DNA from 3 places in the Pedobacter lusitanus genome. Region 1 is predicted to be linked to each of the others. Evidence: riboswitches for the same ligand, from Rfam matches in the RefSeq annotation. Region 1 holds a riboswitch; each other region holds the start of a gene.
The links. Region 1 has a riboswitch for S-adenosylmethionine ahead of PL_RS03695 (O-acetylhomoserine aminocarboxypropyltransferase/cysteine synthase family protein). Riboswitches for the same ligand answer to the same signal wherever they lie in the genome.
Positions count from the first base shown of each region.

Region 1 (5,584 bases):
GGAATCCATCAGTTTTCTCATTCACGCTTTCCAGTTGAGTAGCATTATAAGCTTCGTAAGTACGATAAGAAAGCAGAGCGATACTTCTCGCTGCTTTCAGTCCTTTGATACCACCATCAGGTTTTTGTGCGTAAAAAGTACGATCGGTAGTAATCGCCAGACGCTGACTTTCATTGAAAGCAATCCCCCATGGTGAATGAAAAGCATTTGTAGCAACCAGAATCAGGTTTTCAATTTTACTACCATCTGTTATAGCCCACTCAGCAGCTTGCTGGCCACCTAATGATCCACCAATCAGTACTTTGATTTTTTTAATTTCCAGATGTGCTGCAAGCAGCTGATGTCCATGAACCAGATCTCTGATAGTGAACTCAGGAAATGATAAATAATATGGATTTCCGGTTACCGGATTAATACTTAGCGGATTTGTGCCGCCATAATGAGAGCCGATAACGTTTGCGCAGATAATAAAATGTTCTTCCGGATTGAAGAGGTTCTTCTCTCCGAATAAACCTTTCCACCAGTCTAATACATCCGCATTTGCTGTTAAGGCATGACAAGCCCAGATTACATTATCCTTATTCGCATTTAGCTTACCAAAAGTCTGATAGCTGATTTGTAATCCACGCAGTTTCTTCCCGTTCTCCAGTTTAAATTGCTTTGCGTGGTTATATATATGTGTTGATGACATTATTCTTTTTTTCTATCTTTTTTAAGCTTATCTCTATTTTCCGGAGGACAATTTTTCAAATGCCTGCTCGAAGTCGGCTTTGATATCGTCGATATGTTCAATCCCTACAGATACTCTTAATAATTGCGGTGTAATACCTGCAGCTGCCTGTTCTTCATCACTCAATTGTTGATGCGTAGTGGCAGAAGGCTGTATAATTAATGTTTTGGCATCGCCGACGTTAGCCAGATGACTAACCAACTGAAGTTCATTTACAAATTGAATGGCCTGTTCTTTACCTCCGTGCAATTCGAAAGAAAGCACGGCGCCAAATCCGTTTTTAAGATACTTTTTTGCATGCTGATGATAAGGGCTGCTTTCCAGTCCCGGATAAGAAACCTTATTTACAGCCTCATGATTTTCAAGCCATGTGGCCAGTGCCAGCGCATTATCCACATGTCTTTGTACACGTAAGGATAAAGTTTCCAGGCCTTGTATCAGAAGAAAGGAGTTAAAAGGAGCGATGGCAGGACCAAAATCCCTTAAACCTTCTACTCTGGCGCGGATGATAAACTGTATATTTCCAAAGTCGCTTCCGATACCAAATACATCGTTGAATACCAAACCATGATAACCCTCAGAAGGGGAGGTAAACTGTTTGAATTTACCATTTCCCCAGTTATAGTTTCCACCATCGATTATTACTCCACCTATACTCGTTCCATGTCCTCCAATCCATTTAGTCGCAGACTGAACAACAATATGTGCACCATGCTCCAATGGTTTGAATAAATAACCGGCAGCACCAAATGTATTATCTACGATCAGGGGCAGATCATATTTTTGTGCAATTAAGGATAGTTTTTCAAAATCAGGAATACTGAATGATGGATTTCCGATACTTTCCAGGTAAATAGCTTTTGTGTTTTTATCAATTTTAGCTTCAAAATCCTGTGTATCATCACTATCTGCAAATCTTACTTCTATACCCAGGCGCTTGAAGGCTACTTTAAACTGATTATAACTACCGCCGTAAAGGTGAGGAGAAGAAACAAAGTTGTCACCCGCTTCCAGTATATTGTTTAAAGCGATAAACTGAGCTGCCTGTCCGGAGGCAACCGCCAGTCCCGCAACACCACCTTCCAGTGCAGCTACCCGTTTTTCGAAAACATCAGTTGTCGGGTTCATTAAGCGGGTATAAATATTACCGAATTCTTTTAAAGCAAAAAGATTTGCCCCGTGTTCGGCACTTTTGAATCCATAAGAAGTAGTTTGATAAATAGGTACAGCTCTTGAACCGGTAGTCGGGTCAATTTCCTGACCTGCATGAAGTTGTAGTGTTTCGAATCTATAATTGGCTGACATGATTGCGCTTGATTTAATTGATTAAAGGGATTGTTTACAGACAGATACGGGATTTATGGCGTACAAAATCCGTATAAGGGAGTGCATACCTCTGAAAAGAGGCCTTCCGGTTGAACTAAATTAATTTTACGTGGAAGATTGTTGTTTAGCCGATGCAACAACACATGCATGCATTAGTCTGCAGATGCTCAATTGTGTAAAAAACAGATTCGCCTGATTGCGATGGTTGGTATTTTGTTTTCATTTTGTCTTAATTTATCTTTCCAGAAAGCACTATGCTGACTGGTCAGGAATTGGCACCTTCTCCATTTGGGAGGGTTGCCAGTGGGTCACGGAGCCTGTCTCTCGCCACTTCTTTATAAATCAAACCCAGTTACCGGGTTGACTTGAATAGCTTGCGCTATATGGTACAAATGTAGTGATATTGTGATTACTTCCAAAATAATATTCTGAAAAATAATCAACAATCTGTATGTGAGTGACTTAAATTAAATATTGGAGGCTGTCTTTGAGCTTTAAATGACGTTTTTTAGCCTAAAGCCTGCTCTATATCAGCAATAATGTCATCAATATGTTCCAGTCCAACGGATATCCGAATTAAATTCTGTGGAGTTTTGGTGTCAGGACCTTCTACAGAGGCGCGGTGTTCAATTAAGCTCTCAACTCCGCCAAGGCTCGTTGCCTGGGCAAATAATCTGACCTGATTGACTACTTTTCTTGCATCTCCTTTAACCAGAATAGATAGCATACCGGCAAAACCGCTCATCTGTTTTGTGGCAATCTCATGTTGCGCATGCGAAGGCAGGCCGGGATAGTATACCGCTTCAATTTTTGGGTGAACAGAAAGATACTTTGCGAGTGCCATAGCGTTTTCAGCATGCCCCTTCATTCTGTATGGTAATGTTTTGATGCTTCTGAGTAAAAGAAAACAATCAAAAGGAGAGGGAACAGCACCTCCGATTTGCTGAATATTTCTGATTCTGCTCCATAATTCATCCTGAACAGCTGTGACTAAAATACCGCCCAGTACATCACTATGTCCGCCAATATATTTGGTTGAAGAATGCATGACTATATCTGCGCCCAGCAGAATAGGATTCTGGAAACAAGGTGAAGCAAAAGTGCTGTCACAAGCCAGGGTTAACTTATGTTTTTTAGCAATTGCAGAGACAACAGTTAAATCTGTAATTTTTAACAGTGGGTTTGAAGGTGTTTCAACCCATATCATTGCGGTATTACTTTTAATATGCTCCTCTATGAGGTCAGGTTGAGTAAGGTCAATAAAGTCTATAGTCAGAATACCTTCAAAAATTGACTGCAGTTGTTTTTTGAAACCCCAGTACATATCATCAGGTGCAATAATATGACTACCCGGAGGTAAGGCCTGAAAAACAGTCATTCCGGCTGTATTTCCAGAAGAAAATGCACAGGCATCTGTGCCTTTTTCCAGATCAGCCATAACTTTTTCGAGTGCAGAACGATTGGGATTGCTGACACGACTATACATATGTCCGCCAGGGTAGCCACCATTTTCATCTCTGAAAAATGTAGTGGAGAGGCTGATAGGTGGTGTTACGTCCCCTGTGGTACTGTGGGTTAGGTTTCCGGCATGTATGGCAATCGTTTCGGTCTGCATAGAATTTTAATTTTCGGGTAATTTTTGGCAGGATTTATGTAAGCTGTTTTCGAAAATACAAGATATGAAAAGAATATTAGTTATAGCAGCCATTTTATGTAGTTCATTGATGGTTTTACAAAGTTGTAATACACCTAAGGGTGCTATGAAAAGAGGAAATGTGTCTGGAAACTGGGTATTAAATGACATCACTTTTGATGGCGTACCAGCAATGAATGTGAAATCTCTCTTTAATGAAGCTTCTTACAAATGTTTTATCGGTAGTACATGGAAATTAACAAATAGTGGAAATGGAACATATTTGCTTCCGGGAACTGCAGATTGTCCTACCAGAACACAAAGTATTTTTTGGTCAGTAAGTACTGCAGACCAGACTTTTCAATTCAAAAAATTATATGAGGGAGATAAAGCGAAGAATGTAACTGAAGGCTACAGACTGATTCTTTCTCAGGCAACAGGAGATAATCTGGTACTAAAATCGCCTGTGGATTATGGAAAAAATCCTGCTTACATTATATTGAATTTCACCAAAGCAATGAAATAGATTTTACATCAAACCAACACCATCCAGGCTGCCTCTGATTAAAAGAGGCAGCTTTTTTTATGTCAAAAAAATCGTGCTGTTGCTTCTTTTTAATTTTTATCTTTGACACCGGAACTTCAGATGCTGGATTTAAAGCTGAATCAGCCTTGCTGAAATAAAGAATATGACAGAATATGTGTCGCTGGTTGACAGGCAGGATAATGAAACAGGTATTATGGAGAAGATGGCTGCACATCAGCAGGGTTTACTCCATCGTGCACTTTCCGTCTTTATTTTTAATGATCGAAAGGAATTTCTGCTTCAGAGACGTGCAGCTGCAAAATACCATTCTCCTTTATTGTGGACCAATGCCTGCTGTTCTCATCCCAGACCAGGAGAGGTGCTGATTGATGCAGCAAACCGGAGGTTAATGGAAGAAATGAATATGACCAGTGATTTATCGCATCAGTTTAGTTTTATCTACAAGGCCGAATTTGAGAATGGATTAACAGAGCATGAACTGGATCATGTCTTTTTTGGCAGAGCGAACCTGTCTCCGGTCCCGGATCCTGATGAAGTCTCTGACTGGAAGTATCTTAGTCTGGCAGCTGTTGAAAAAGATATAGCTCTGCATCCAGATCAGTATACAGCCTGGTTTAAGCTGATACTACCCAAAGTTAAAGCTATACTTTATTAGCAGGCAGCTCTAAAAGGCCTTTGTAAGCACCCCATAAGCTTACCTTTTACACAAAACTGACAGCCTTAAATTATTGTTACGCCTTGTTATGTTGATTTTATCTTACTTTTGGTCTATAATTAATCAAAGATGGATACGACTGCAAAGCTTACTTTTTTATTGAACGATGATGATTTATCTCAGGAACTGAGAGCAATAGCGTTGAAAGTTCAGCAAAAAGAAAGAATCACTTTCGATGAAGGTGTTTACTTATATGAACATGCCGAACTGGGCTTTCTTGGTGTATTAGCAAATTATATAAGAGAAGAGAAGCATGGCGATAAAACATATTTCAACCGCAATTTTCATATCGAGCCTACCAATGTTTGTATTTATACCTGTAATTTCTGTTCTTATTCCCGTCTGATCAAAAATAAGGAAGACGGTTGGGAGATGAGTGTTGACGGTATGATGGATATCCTGAAAAAATACGACAATGAACCGGTAACAGAAGTGCATGTGACGGGAGGAGTAGTGCCCAAACAAAATCTTGAATTCTATGCTGACTTTTTCAAAAGAGTAAAAGCACATCGTCCAGGATTACATATTAAAGCACTGACACCGGTAGAGTGTTATTATATTTTCAAGAAGGCTAAGCTGGGTCATTATGACGGATTGAAATATTTCAAAGAAGCAGGGCTGGACTCTATGCCA
Region 1 is NZ_CP157278.1:815,378-820,961, reverse strand. It holds gene PL_RS03700 (homoserine O-acetyltransferase family protein) at 1-691, opposite strand, end outside; gene PL_RS03695 (O-acetylhomoserine aminocarboxypropyltransferase/cysteine synthase family protein) at 725-2,035, opposite strand; SAM riboswitch class I at 2,288-2,400, opposite strand; gene PL_RS03690 (trans-sulfuration enzyme family protein) at 2,565-3,671, opposite strand; gene PL_RS03685 (lipocalin family protein) at 3,736-4,215, shown strand; gene idi (isopentenyl-diphosphate Delta-isomerase) at 4,379-4,891, shown strand; gene mqnE (aminofutalosine synthase MqnE) at 5,021-5,584, shown strand, end outside.

Region 2 (5,584 bases), 2.8 Mb from region 1:
GAAAAACTGGCAACGGCCGTTGCTGAACGCATGAAAAACGGCGGCAGATTATTTTATATCGGTGCAGGTACAAGCGGCAGATTAGGTGTGGTTGATGCTTCGGAATGTCCGCCTACATTCGGCGTATCTTTTGATGAAGTTGTAGGGATCATTGCCGGTGGAGATAAAGCCATCAGAAGGGCGGTGGAAAATGCAGAAGATGACGACGTTCAGGCCTGGATAGATTTACAGGAATACCATATAAATGATAAAGACAGCCTGGTTGGTCTGGCAGCATCCGGCACCACCCCTTATGTAGTTGGCGGATTAAAAAAAGCAAAGGAAAACGGGGTACTTACAGGCTGTATCATCTGTAATGAAGGTGGTCCGGTAGCAGAGGCCAGTGATTTTCCGGTTGAAGTTGTTGTCGGACCAGAGTTTTTAACCGGATCTACCCGGATGAAATCAGGAACAGCCCAAAAACTGGTTCTCAATATGCTGAGTACGACAGTGATGATCAGACTGGGTAAAGTCAAAGGTAATAGAATGGTAGATATGCAGTTAACTAACCATAAACTGGTTGACCGGGGAACACAGATGGTTATGAACGAACTTCATATCGATTATAAAAAAGCAGAAGAGCTGCTTATTCGTTACGGAAGTGTAAGAAAGGCTGTTGAAGCCGCTACTAAATAAAAATATTATGCACGAAATAGAACCTTTTTACCGCTGGCGCGATGATTATATTGCTGCCGAGGATCCCAAATCACCCTTTTACAATACAGAATATTCAGAGTTTTATTTCGACAAACAGTTATATAACTTTCTTATTCACCCGCAATGGGATGATTTTGGCTCGAATACACTTTATATTAAAGTCCTGTTCGTCGATTATGATCATCACTATGCTATTATTGAGTTTATCGGGGAGTGGAATGATGCTATAGGAAACGATATTATGCTGTTAAAACGGGAGATACTGGAACTGATGATAGATGAGGGCATTAATAAATTTATACTGATCGGAGAAAACATCCTCAATTTCCATGCTTCAGAAGACAGTTATTACGAAGAATGGTTTCAGGATGTGGAAGATGGATGGATCACAGGTCTGAATTTTAATCCTCATGTGATAGAAGAATTCAGAAGCAGCAACATTGATTATTACATCAATTTCGGCGGGGAACTTGACGATTTGGCATGGAGAACAATCAAACCGCTTCAGATTTTCCATAAAGTTGAAGAAATTCTGACAAAAAGACTAGGGGCATAGCTTTTGCTGATACAAATAGATTCGTATATTTAATTAAATTTTAAAATAACATGGATAACAATAATAATAATTGGTCACAACAGTCAGTTTTTGTGGAAAACCAATCTGGAACTGTTGCAAAGAAATTCTTTGCCAACGTGTTTTTATGGATGTTCGTAGCACTGGGTATCTCTACATTTGCCGCAGTTTACATGGCTAACACACCTGAAATGTTCAGCTACCTGATTAACCAGGAAACTGGCAAAATGTCTATTATAGGTTATGCTGTAATGTTTGCACCGCTTGGGCTGGTACTTTTAATGAGTGCTGGATTAAGCAGATTATCATTTGGAGCACTGGTTGGGGTATTTATTCTTTATTCCCTGCTTACTGGTGTTAGTTTAAGTTTCATTTTACTGGCTTACACGACGACTTCGGTAGTAGCTTGTTTTGCAGCTGCAGCAGGAATATTTGGTCTGATGGCTATATTGGGTTATACAACCAACACTGATTTAAGTAAATTCGGGTCCATCCTGATGGTTGGTGTAATCGGTCTGGTTATTGCCAGCGTAGTGAATATGTTCCTGAAAAGTTCAGGCTTTGACTATATCATGAGCTTCTTTGGTGTGGCAATCTTTACTGCATTAACTGCTTATGATGTTCAGAAATTAAAACGTATCGGTGCCGGTATAGAAGAAAACGGTGGTACTATGGCTGTTGATGATACTAAGAAATTAGCAATCATGGGTGCTTTATCCCTATACCTTGACTTCCTGAATATCTTTATCTTCCTGCTGAGAATATTCGGCGGAAGAAAATAAACAGCATATTTTATTCAGAAAGGCTGACAGAATCATAACTGTCAGCCTTTTTTTTGAGCTTATTTTTCTTTTCAGCAATCTCATTCTTCAAATTCCTACTCCCTGCTTATACGACAGCCCCACAGAACATTGTTCCGGGCAGCTGATATATTTGCTTGACTTTTGCAATTTTATATGCTTTAAACTCTATTTTCTTGGAAATCATTTTTCTTTGTTGCATTTTTGTATCCGCTTATAAAGAAAGATGGAGGGATTAGACCCGACGAAGTCTTAGCAACCTGTGCTTACAAGGTGCTACATTCTACTCGAACAGTTTCGGCCGTTCCTGAAAGATAAGTTAATTCGATCCGATACCGGATTTCTGATTAGGCCATATTATATAAAATTTCCCGTATTAAACTATTAAAGAGCTTTATACGGACAAATGGCTACCCATCAACACAGAGAATGAGCATAAGAGAAGAGCTTGGAAAACGAATACTAATCATTGATGGTGCTATGGGCACCATGATCCAGCGCTATGTCCTGACGGAAGAGGATTTCAGAGGAGAGCGTTTTAAGGATCATCCATGTGATGTGAAAGGTAATAACGACCTGCTGAATATTACACGTCCGGATATTATCAAGGCTATACACACAGAATACCTCAAAGCAGGTACAGACATTATTGAGACCAACACTTTTAGTACGCAGCGGATCTCCCTTGCGGATTACAAGATGGAAGAGCTGGATTATGAGATGAGCTTTGAAGGGGCTAAAATTGCCAAAGAAGCAGTAAATGAGTTCATGGCAGCCAATCCTGACCGCAGCTGTTTTGTAGCAGGAGCCGTGGGACCTACCAACCGTACTTTATCCATTTCACCTGATGTAAATGACCCGGGATTCAGGGCTTTAACTTTTGACGAACTCGTTGACGCCTATTATGAACAGGTCAGAGGTCTGGTGGACGGAGGTTCTGACTTACTGTTAATTGAGACTATTTTTGATACGCTGAATGCTAAAGCAGCCATTTTTGCTATCAAAAGATATGAGGAAGTCATTGACCGGAAAATTGAAATCATGATTTCCGGAACGATTACCGATGCTTCGGGCAGAACTTTATCCGGACAAACGGTAGAGGCATTCCTGAATTCTATCATTCATGCCAACCCGCTAAGTATTGGCTTCAACTGTGCCCTTGGTGCAAAAGACATGAGACCTCACATTGAGGAACTGTCTTCCAAGGCACCCTGTTATGTATCTGCTTATCCAAATGCAGGATTACCAAACGAATTTGGAGCCTATGATGAAATGCCAAATGAAACAGCTTCAATGGTTGGAGATTTTATTCAGCATGGTTTTGTCAATATTGTGGGTGGTTGTTGTGGCACTACGCCAGAGCATATCGCAGCTATTGCTGCAAAAGCTAAAAACGTTACTCCCAGAGCAATCCCAGAAATACCACGTTATCTGCGCCTGAGCGGATTAGAACCCGTAACCATCACACCCGACAGCATGTTTGTCAACATTGGTGAAAGAACCAATATCACGGGCTCCCCGAAATTCTCCAAATTAATTTTAAGTGGTGATTATGAAGCCGCACTGACCGTTGCCAGACAACAGGTAGAGGGTGGTGCCCAGGTTATTGACGTGAACATGGACGAGGGGATGCTTGACTCTGAAGCAGCAATGACTAAATTCCTTAATCTGATTGCTTCAGAACCGGATATTTCCAAACTGCCAATCATGGTCGATTCTTCTAAATGGAGTGTCATTGAAAATGGTCTCAAATGTCTGCAGGGTAAAGGTATTGTGAACTCCATCTCGCTGAAAGAAGGAGAAGATAAATTCCGTGAAAGTGCACGTAAGATTATGAATTACGGTGCAGCTGTAGTGGTGATGGCTTTTGACGAAAATGGACAGGCTGATAATTTTGAACGCAGAAAAGAAATCTGTAAACGTTCTTATGATATATTAGTTGACGAAATTGGCTTCCCGGCCGAAGACATCATCTTTGATCCAAACATCTTAACAGTAGCGACCGGACTGGAAGAACATAATAATTATGCGGTTGACTTTATCAATGCAGCACGCTGGATCAAAGAAAATCTTCCATACGCGAAAGTAAGTGGCGGGGTATCCAATATATCTTTCTCTTTCAGAGGGAATAATACAGTACGTGAAGCAATGCACTCTGCCTTTCTTTTCCATGCCATTAAAGCTGGTCTGGATATGGGTATTGTGAATGCAGGTATGCTGGAAGTTTATGAGGCTATTCCTGCCGATTTACTGGAACGGGTGGAAGACGTACTGCTAAACCGCCGGGAAGACGCAACGGAACGCCTGGTAGATTTTGCTGAAACTGTAAAAACCAAAGGGAAAGAACTGGTTAAGGATGAGGAGTGGAGAAAAGAATCTGTAGAATCCCGCCTCTCCCACTCTCTGGTCAAAGGAATCATAGAATATCTTGATGCCGATGTAGAGGAAGCCAGACAAAAATACGACAGACCCATTCAGGTAATTGAAGGTCCGCTGATGGACGGAATGAATATCGTAGGGGATTTATTCGGAGCAGGAAAGATGTTCCTTCCACAGGTAGTAAAATCAGCCAGGGTAATGAAAAAAGCTGTAGCCTACCTGCTTCCCTTTATCGAACAGGAGAAACTGGATAATCCTGATGGTAACCAGAGTTCCTCGGCCGGAAGGATATTACTGGCCACCGTAAAAGGTGATGTTCATGATATTGGTAAAAATATTGTAGGGGTGGTTCTAGCCTGTAATAACTTTGAAATCGTTGATCTTGGGGTGATGGTTCCTGCTCAGGAAATCATTAAAAAAGCAAAGGAAATCAAAGCAGACATTATTGGTCTGAGCGGATTAATCACTCCTTCGCTGGATGAAATGGTTCACTTTGCCAAAGAAATGGAACGTGAAGGATTCAATGTACCGCTGCTAATCGGAGGAGCAACGACTTCAAGAATTCACGCCGCTGTAAAAATAGCGCCTAATTATTCCGGCCCGGCAATCCATGTACTGGATGCATCCAGAAGTGTGACTGTATGCAGTACGCTGATGAATGAAGATACCCGGGATGCGTATATTGATACCATCCGACAGGAATATGATAAAGCGCGTGAAGCGCATTTAAATAAGCGTAATGACAAACGATTTAAATCAATAGCGGAAGCAAGAACAGATAAATTCACTATTGATCCTGCCCTGGTTGCTCCGGCACCTAAATTTACAGGAACAAAAACGTTTGAAGATTTTCCGCTGGAAACTCTTGTCCCCTATATTGACTGGACTCCTTTTTTCCATACCTGGGAATTGAGAGGCAGTTACCCTAAGATATTCAGTGACAAATCAGTTGGTGATGAGGCAAAAAAATTATACGATGACGCCCTGGTTTTACTGCAGAAAATTGTTGATGAAAAATTACTTAAAGCTAAAGCTGTCATTGGTTTCTGGCCGGCACATGCTCAGGGAGACGATATCATTTTAGATGTAGATGGTAAACCTGTAACTATTCACACGCTGCGTCAGCAGGCAGAGA
Region 2 is NZ_CP157278.1:4,099,396-4,104,979, reverse strand. It holds gene murQ (N-acetylmuramic acid 6-phosphate etherase) at 1-675, shown strand, start outside; gene PL_RS17605 (hypothetical protein) at 683-1,252, shown strand; gene PL_RS17600 (Bax inhibitor-1/YccA family protein) at 1,303-2,052, shown strand; SAM riboswitch class I at 2,282-2,391, shown strand; gene metH (methionine synthase) at 2,500-5,584, shown strand, end outside.
Region 2: linked by a shared signal. The riboswitch ahead of metH (methionine synthase) and the one ahead of PL_RS03695 (O-acetylhomoserine aminocarboxypropyltransferase/cysteine synthase family protein) in region 1 are both predicted to bind S-adenosylmethionine.

Region 3 (5,584 bases), 220 kb from region 1:
TTGCAGGTCCTTGATGCGATACAACCGTTTGCTGCCGATCAACATTTTGGTGTAAGGGAAATATGCTGGATGGCAGTCAGACAGCCTATTACACAAAACCTTATTCAGAGTATTCATATCCTGTCCGGGTGGACCACGATGGCTGATGAAAACATCAGGCGCTTCAGCACTGAAGCGACACGTCCAAGAGGAGTTTGGTGTAATCATATAGACCAGTTGAAAGACAATCCGGTATTAGGTCTTACTATTTTAGAACCATTAAAATCAGATCCGTCAAAATACGTACAGGATAGTGTTGGCAACTGGTTGAATGATGCCAGCAAAACCCGGCCGGATTTTGTGATCGCAACCACTGCAAAATGGGAAAAGGAAAGCGGCTCTAAAGAAACCGCTTATATCCTGAAAAAAGCATTAAGAACAGTTAACAAATAGATCCGGTTATCTGCCTAAGCCATCAGGTTCAAAGTCAAGAGATACTGAATTCATACAGAAGCGCTTATGCGTTGGTGCCGGCCCGTCATCAAAGATATGTCCCAGATGTGAACCACAACGTGCACACAGCACTTCTGTTCTTTGCATACCCAGAGAATTATCTTCTCTGTATACCGTACTTTTTTTTCTGACAGGCTCGAAAAAACTGGGCCATCCGCAGGTACTTGCAAACTTCGCATCAGACTTGAACAGGGCATTTCCGCAAACAGCACAGTAATAAGTTCCTTTACGTTCCGAATTCCAGAGACTGCCGGTAAAAGCCTGCTGGGTAGCCCCCGTCCTGGCAACCGCATAAAGCTCGGCCGGAAGAATCTTTTTCCATACGGTGTTACTTACCTTTAATACAGTGGTATCTGTTCTGGAATAATAAGGGTTTTTTGTGGTTTTATTTTGACTGTAGCCAGAGAAAAACAACAATAAAAGCACCATGGAGTTTAATATAGTTTTCATAAATCTTCTTTTATCTTTTAGTCGTTAAAAAACACAGAACCTTACAAGTCAGTTAAAAATATCTTTTGATATGCTTAACTGATAGCTAACTAAACCTACGTCAGATCTGATTGCCCTGGTTTTTAAAAGAATAAAAACAATCGTAACTTACTGTCAGTTAATTATTTTATTTCTAATTACGGGACAATCCAGGTCAAATTACTTAAAAAAAGAAATATCAAAATAAAGTATACTAATTTTATAGTATTTATTTACCTTTGCTGATGAACCACCTAAAAATATTACCTATGATAAAAAAAACTACACTACTTGCCGCCGGAGCCCTGCTCCCATTTGCCCTGTTTGCTCAACAACCATTTAGCATAAAAGGAGAAATTAAAAGCCTGCAGCCAGGGGATAAAATTTTCCTGAACTACATTGCAGACGGAAAGAGTGTTCTGGACTCTGCGATAGCAGCAAAAGGCACATTTACTTTCAATGGCAAAATTAAAGATCCAGCCAGAGGTGTTTTATACAAAAAATCAAATGTAAAGGGAGTTAAAAGTGATGCACTTCCCTTTTATCTGGAATCAGGCAACATTGAAGTAGCTGCAACTGACTCACTAAAAAAAGCCACAATAAACGGTTCATTGATCAATAGAGACAACAGCAAACTCAAATCCCAGTCAAAAACAGTTCAGGATCAGATTGACATACTCAATGCTGAATATGCTAAATTCACTCCCGAACAGAAAAAAGATAAAGCTTTTATAGATAGTTTTGAAAAGCGTTATGAAAATATTTCAGCAGGACTAACCCCTATTTATCTTGATTACGCACGTAATAACCCGGATTCATACATAAGTATTGTAGTGCTGTCTCAGTTAGCTACAAATGACAAAGTTCACTCTGATGCAGAACAACTGTTTCAGGCTCTTTCACCAAAAGTCAGAGAGACCAGTACCGGAAAAAGCATAGCAGGCTACTTTGAGGCAGCAAAAAAGACAAAAGTCGGATTGCAGGCTATAGACTTCACGCAGAATGATGTTAACGATAAACCAGTGAAATTATCAGACTTCAAAGGGAAGTACGTATTGGTAGACTTCTGGGCATCATGGTGTGGTCCCTGCAGACAGGAAAACCCCAATGTAGTTAGTGCTTACAACCAGTATAAAGACAAAGGATTTACTGTGCTGGGTGTTTCACTGGACCAGCCAGGAAAAAAAGCGGCATGGCTAAAAGCTATTGAAGATGATAAACTAGCCTGGACGCAGGTTTCCGATCTGAAATTCTGGGATAATGCTGTGGCAAAATTATATGGAATCAGATCTATACCATCAAACTTCCTGATTGATCCTTCCGGCAAAATTATCGCAAAAGGATTAAGAGAAGAAGCTCTGCATAACAAACTTGCAGAAATTTTTGATGCAAAATCCAAATAGCTATTTATACCGTTCGTAAATAAATATTTATTACGTACAATCAGTTCTTAAAATTATAATTCTTATCAAGAAAGACGGAGGGAAAGGCCCATCGATGTCTTAGCAACCTGTCCGCGACAAGGTGCTAATTCCTTATTATTGCGCAAGTAATAAAGATAAGTATGAATACCCTTTCGATGGAGAATTCATCCCCTGCCTGAAAAATCAGTTAATATTATTCACCCTTTCAGAAAGGAGTATTATGCAATAAATTACAATTCTTAAAATTTCAAAAAAACGATACCGTAAAACAATAAGGAGCGGTTAGAGCCCGCTCCTTATGAAAGTGATATACCACGGTTACGTGACCATAAATGCGAATTAATGTTTAACCACCAAAACAAATATAATGAAAATTATAAATACATATTCCATACCCCTGTATGGAGAGAATTTCATTGATGTGCCTTCAGCTCGTCATTGTTGGGGTTAGCATAACAAATTAACATTTCAGTTTATCAATAAAGTCATTTAGTTCAATAAACGACCTGGAAGACTACACCCCAAACTTTACTAACACTATGCAATGAGAAAGACTCTACTTAAACTTTTTATATTCCTGTTTATACTTGCTACAACAACTATTGCAGAGGCACAACAAGAAAAAACAATCACCGGAATAATAACCTCGCAGGAGGATGGCTTACCCTTACCCGGAGTAAGTATAAAATTAAAAAACACCAATCTGGGAGCTACAACAGCTGCAAATGGAAGGTTCACATTCACTATCAAAAGATCAGAACCTTCGGATATACTGATTATCAGTTTTATAGGTTTTAAAAGATATGGATACAAACTAAACGGAAAAACTACCATTGACGTTAGCCTGGTTCCTGATGATAACAACCTCAACGAAGTCGTAGTTTCGGCCGGAGGTATCCTTCGTAAACCTAAAGAGCAGGGTTATACGGCAACCAGGATTAATAGCGAAGAGCTAACCAGCGGCAAATCCCCTACAATTGCCGGGGGACTGGTCGGTAAGATTGCCGGCTTACAGGCAAATGCGATTACAAGTGGTGTAAATCCAAATTACAGGTTAGTATTAAGAGGTAACCGCTCTCTTACGGGTGATAATACAGCACTTGTCGTTGTGGACAACGTTGTTGTTCCCAGTTCCATACTTGGTAACCTGAACCCCGAAGATGTAGATGAAATTTCTGTATTAAACGGAGCTGCCGGAGCTACCCTATATGGCTCTGAAGCCTCTAATGGAGTTTTACTGATCACAACTAAAAAAGGCAAGGACGGAAAACCACTTATCCGTTTCTCCAATACCACAACTCTGGAAAAAGTCAGTTTCTTCCCTAAACTCCAAACCAGATTTGGTGCCGGGTCAACAGCTGACGCCCAGATTTTCAGTCCTACCGAGAATCAGCAATATGGTCCTGCATTTGATGGTAGTTTAAGACCACTTGGATTCCCGCTGGCCAACGGAGAGCAGCAGCAGGCTCTTTATTCCCCAAGAACAGACAGAAATGATTTCTGGCAAACCGGCCTGAGCAATCAGACTGATTTCTCGGTCTCTTCGGGAGATACCAAATCAACTACTTATGTTGCTGCTCAATACCTGAATGGCAGAGGAACAACACCTGGCGATAAATATACCAGAACATCACTGAGGTTTAACGGAACCAGAAAAATCATTCCTACATTCAATATAGATTATTCGGCCAACTATGTAGAGAATAATTATGATATTACCAGCGCTACCTCTACTGTATATGCAGATCTGATTAACGTTCCGGCAAATATCCCAATACTGGATTACAAGGACTGGCAGAATAATAAATATGCAACTCTTGATGGCTTTTACAGCCCTTTTTACCTGAGTCCTTACTGGGATGCTGCCAATAACCGTCAGAAATCCAAAAACTCCTATCTAACGGGAAAAGTAGAATTGAAATGGACTCCGCTCCCATGGTTAAACTTCACCTACAGAGCTGGTCTGTCGAATCGTTACTATACTCAAAAAACAAGTAATGCTATAGGTATATATACCGATTATTCACAATCATTAGGTAAAACAAATTTTGCAGGAACTGTATCAGATGATGCCAATCAAACTTCAAGATTCAGCAATGATTTCCTGGTCAATATCAAAAAGGACATTAAGGACTTCTCCCTCAATTTAATTCTGGGTGCATCTTCTGTCAATAAAACATCTAAAGATGTAGGTGTTGGAGCTAACGGACTTATTATTCCAGGCCTTTACAATGTAGGTAACCGTACAGGAGTGGCCGATGCTTCAGAAGGTAATTATAAGAGTAAATTATATGGCTTATGGGCCGATGCCACAATTGGTTACAAAGATTACCTTTATCTTCACCTCAGCGGAAGAAACGATTGGACATCACTGTTAAGTCAGGAAAACAGATCGTTTTTCTACCCTTCTGCAGACTTATCATTTGTTGTATCAGATGCATTCCCGCAGTTAAAGGAAACCAGGTATATCAATTATCTGAAAATCAGAGGAGCTGTATCCAAAACCGGATTGGTGAATATAGGCCCTTACAGTCTTGATCCTGTATTTAATTCTGTCACAGGCTTTACCAATGGCACATATTTTACACAAAGCGGCACCCTGGCTTCAAAAAATCTGAAACCGGAAACCACTAACGGTTATGAACTTGGAACTGATTTCAGACTGCTGGATAATCGCATTGATGCCAGTCTGAGCTATTATTACACCAGTACTAAAGGTCAGGCTATTTATGCTGGTATACCAGTATCCACAGGCTTTTCAAGTTATCTGATCAATACCGGAGAAGTAACCAATAAAGGTCTGGAAACATCCCTGCATATTACCCCGGTCAGATCACATGACTGGAAATTAGTAGTCGGCGGTAATTTCACCAGTAATAAAAATCTCCTGAAGTCTCTGCATCCTACCTTAAAAACAATCAGTATCAACAGTAGTAGTGTAATCTATGCCGTTGAAGGCCAGCAGGTCAACTCAATCATAGTAACTGACTATCTGCGGGATGATCAGGGCCGTGTTATCGTAGATGCCAATACCGGATATCCTTCAAAAGCTCCTCAGTCACAGAACCTGGGTAATACCTCACCAAAGTACCGTCTTGGTCTTGATATGCAGGTTACCTGGAAAGATTTTACATTATCAACTCTTTTCGAATACAGAGGAGGTTATAAAGTAGCTTCCATATCCCTGGGTAATAACCTTG
Region 3 is NZ_CP157278.1:592,896-598,479, forward strand. It holds gene PL_RS02695 (DNA alkylation repair protein) at 1-432, shown strand, start outside; gene msrB (peptide-methionine (R)-S-oxide reductase MsrB) at 439-942, opposite strand; gene PL_RS02705 (TlpA disulfide reductase family protein) at 1,230-2,363, shown strand; SAM riboswitch class I at 2,423-2,525, shown strand; gene PL_RS02710 (SusC/RagA family TonB-linked outer membrane protein) at 2,929-5,584, shown strand, end outside.
Region 3: linked by a shared signal. The riboswitch ahead of PL_RS02710 (SusC/RagA family TonB-linked outer membrane protein) and the one ahead of PL_RS03695 (O-acetylhomoserine aminocarboxypropyltransferase/cysteine synthase family protein) in region 1 are both predicted to bind S-adenosylmethionine.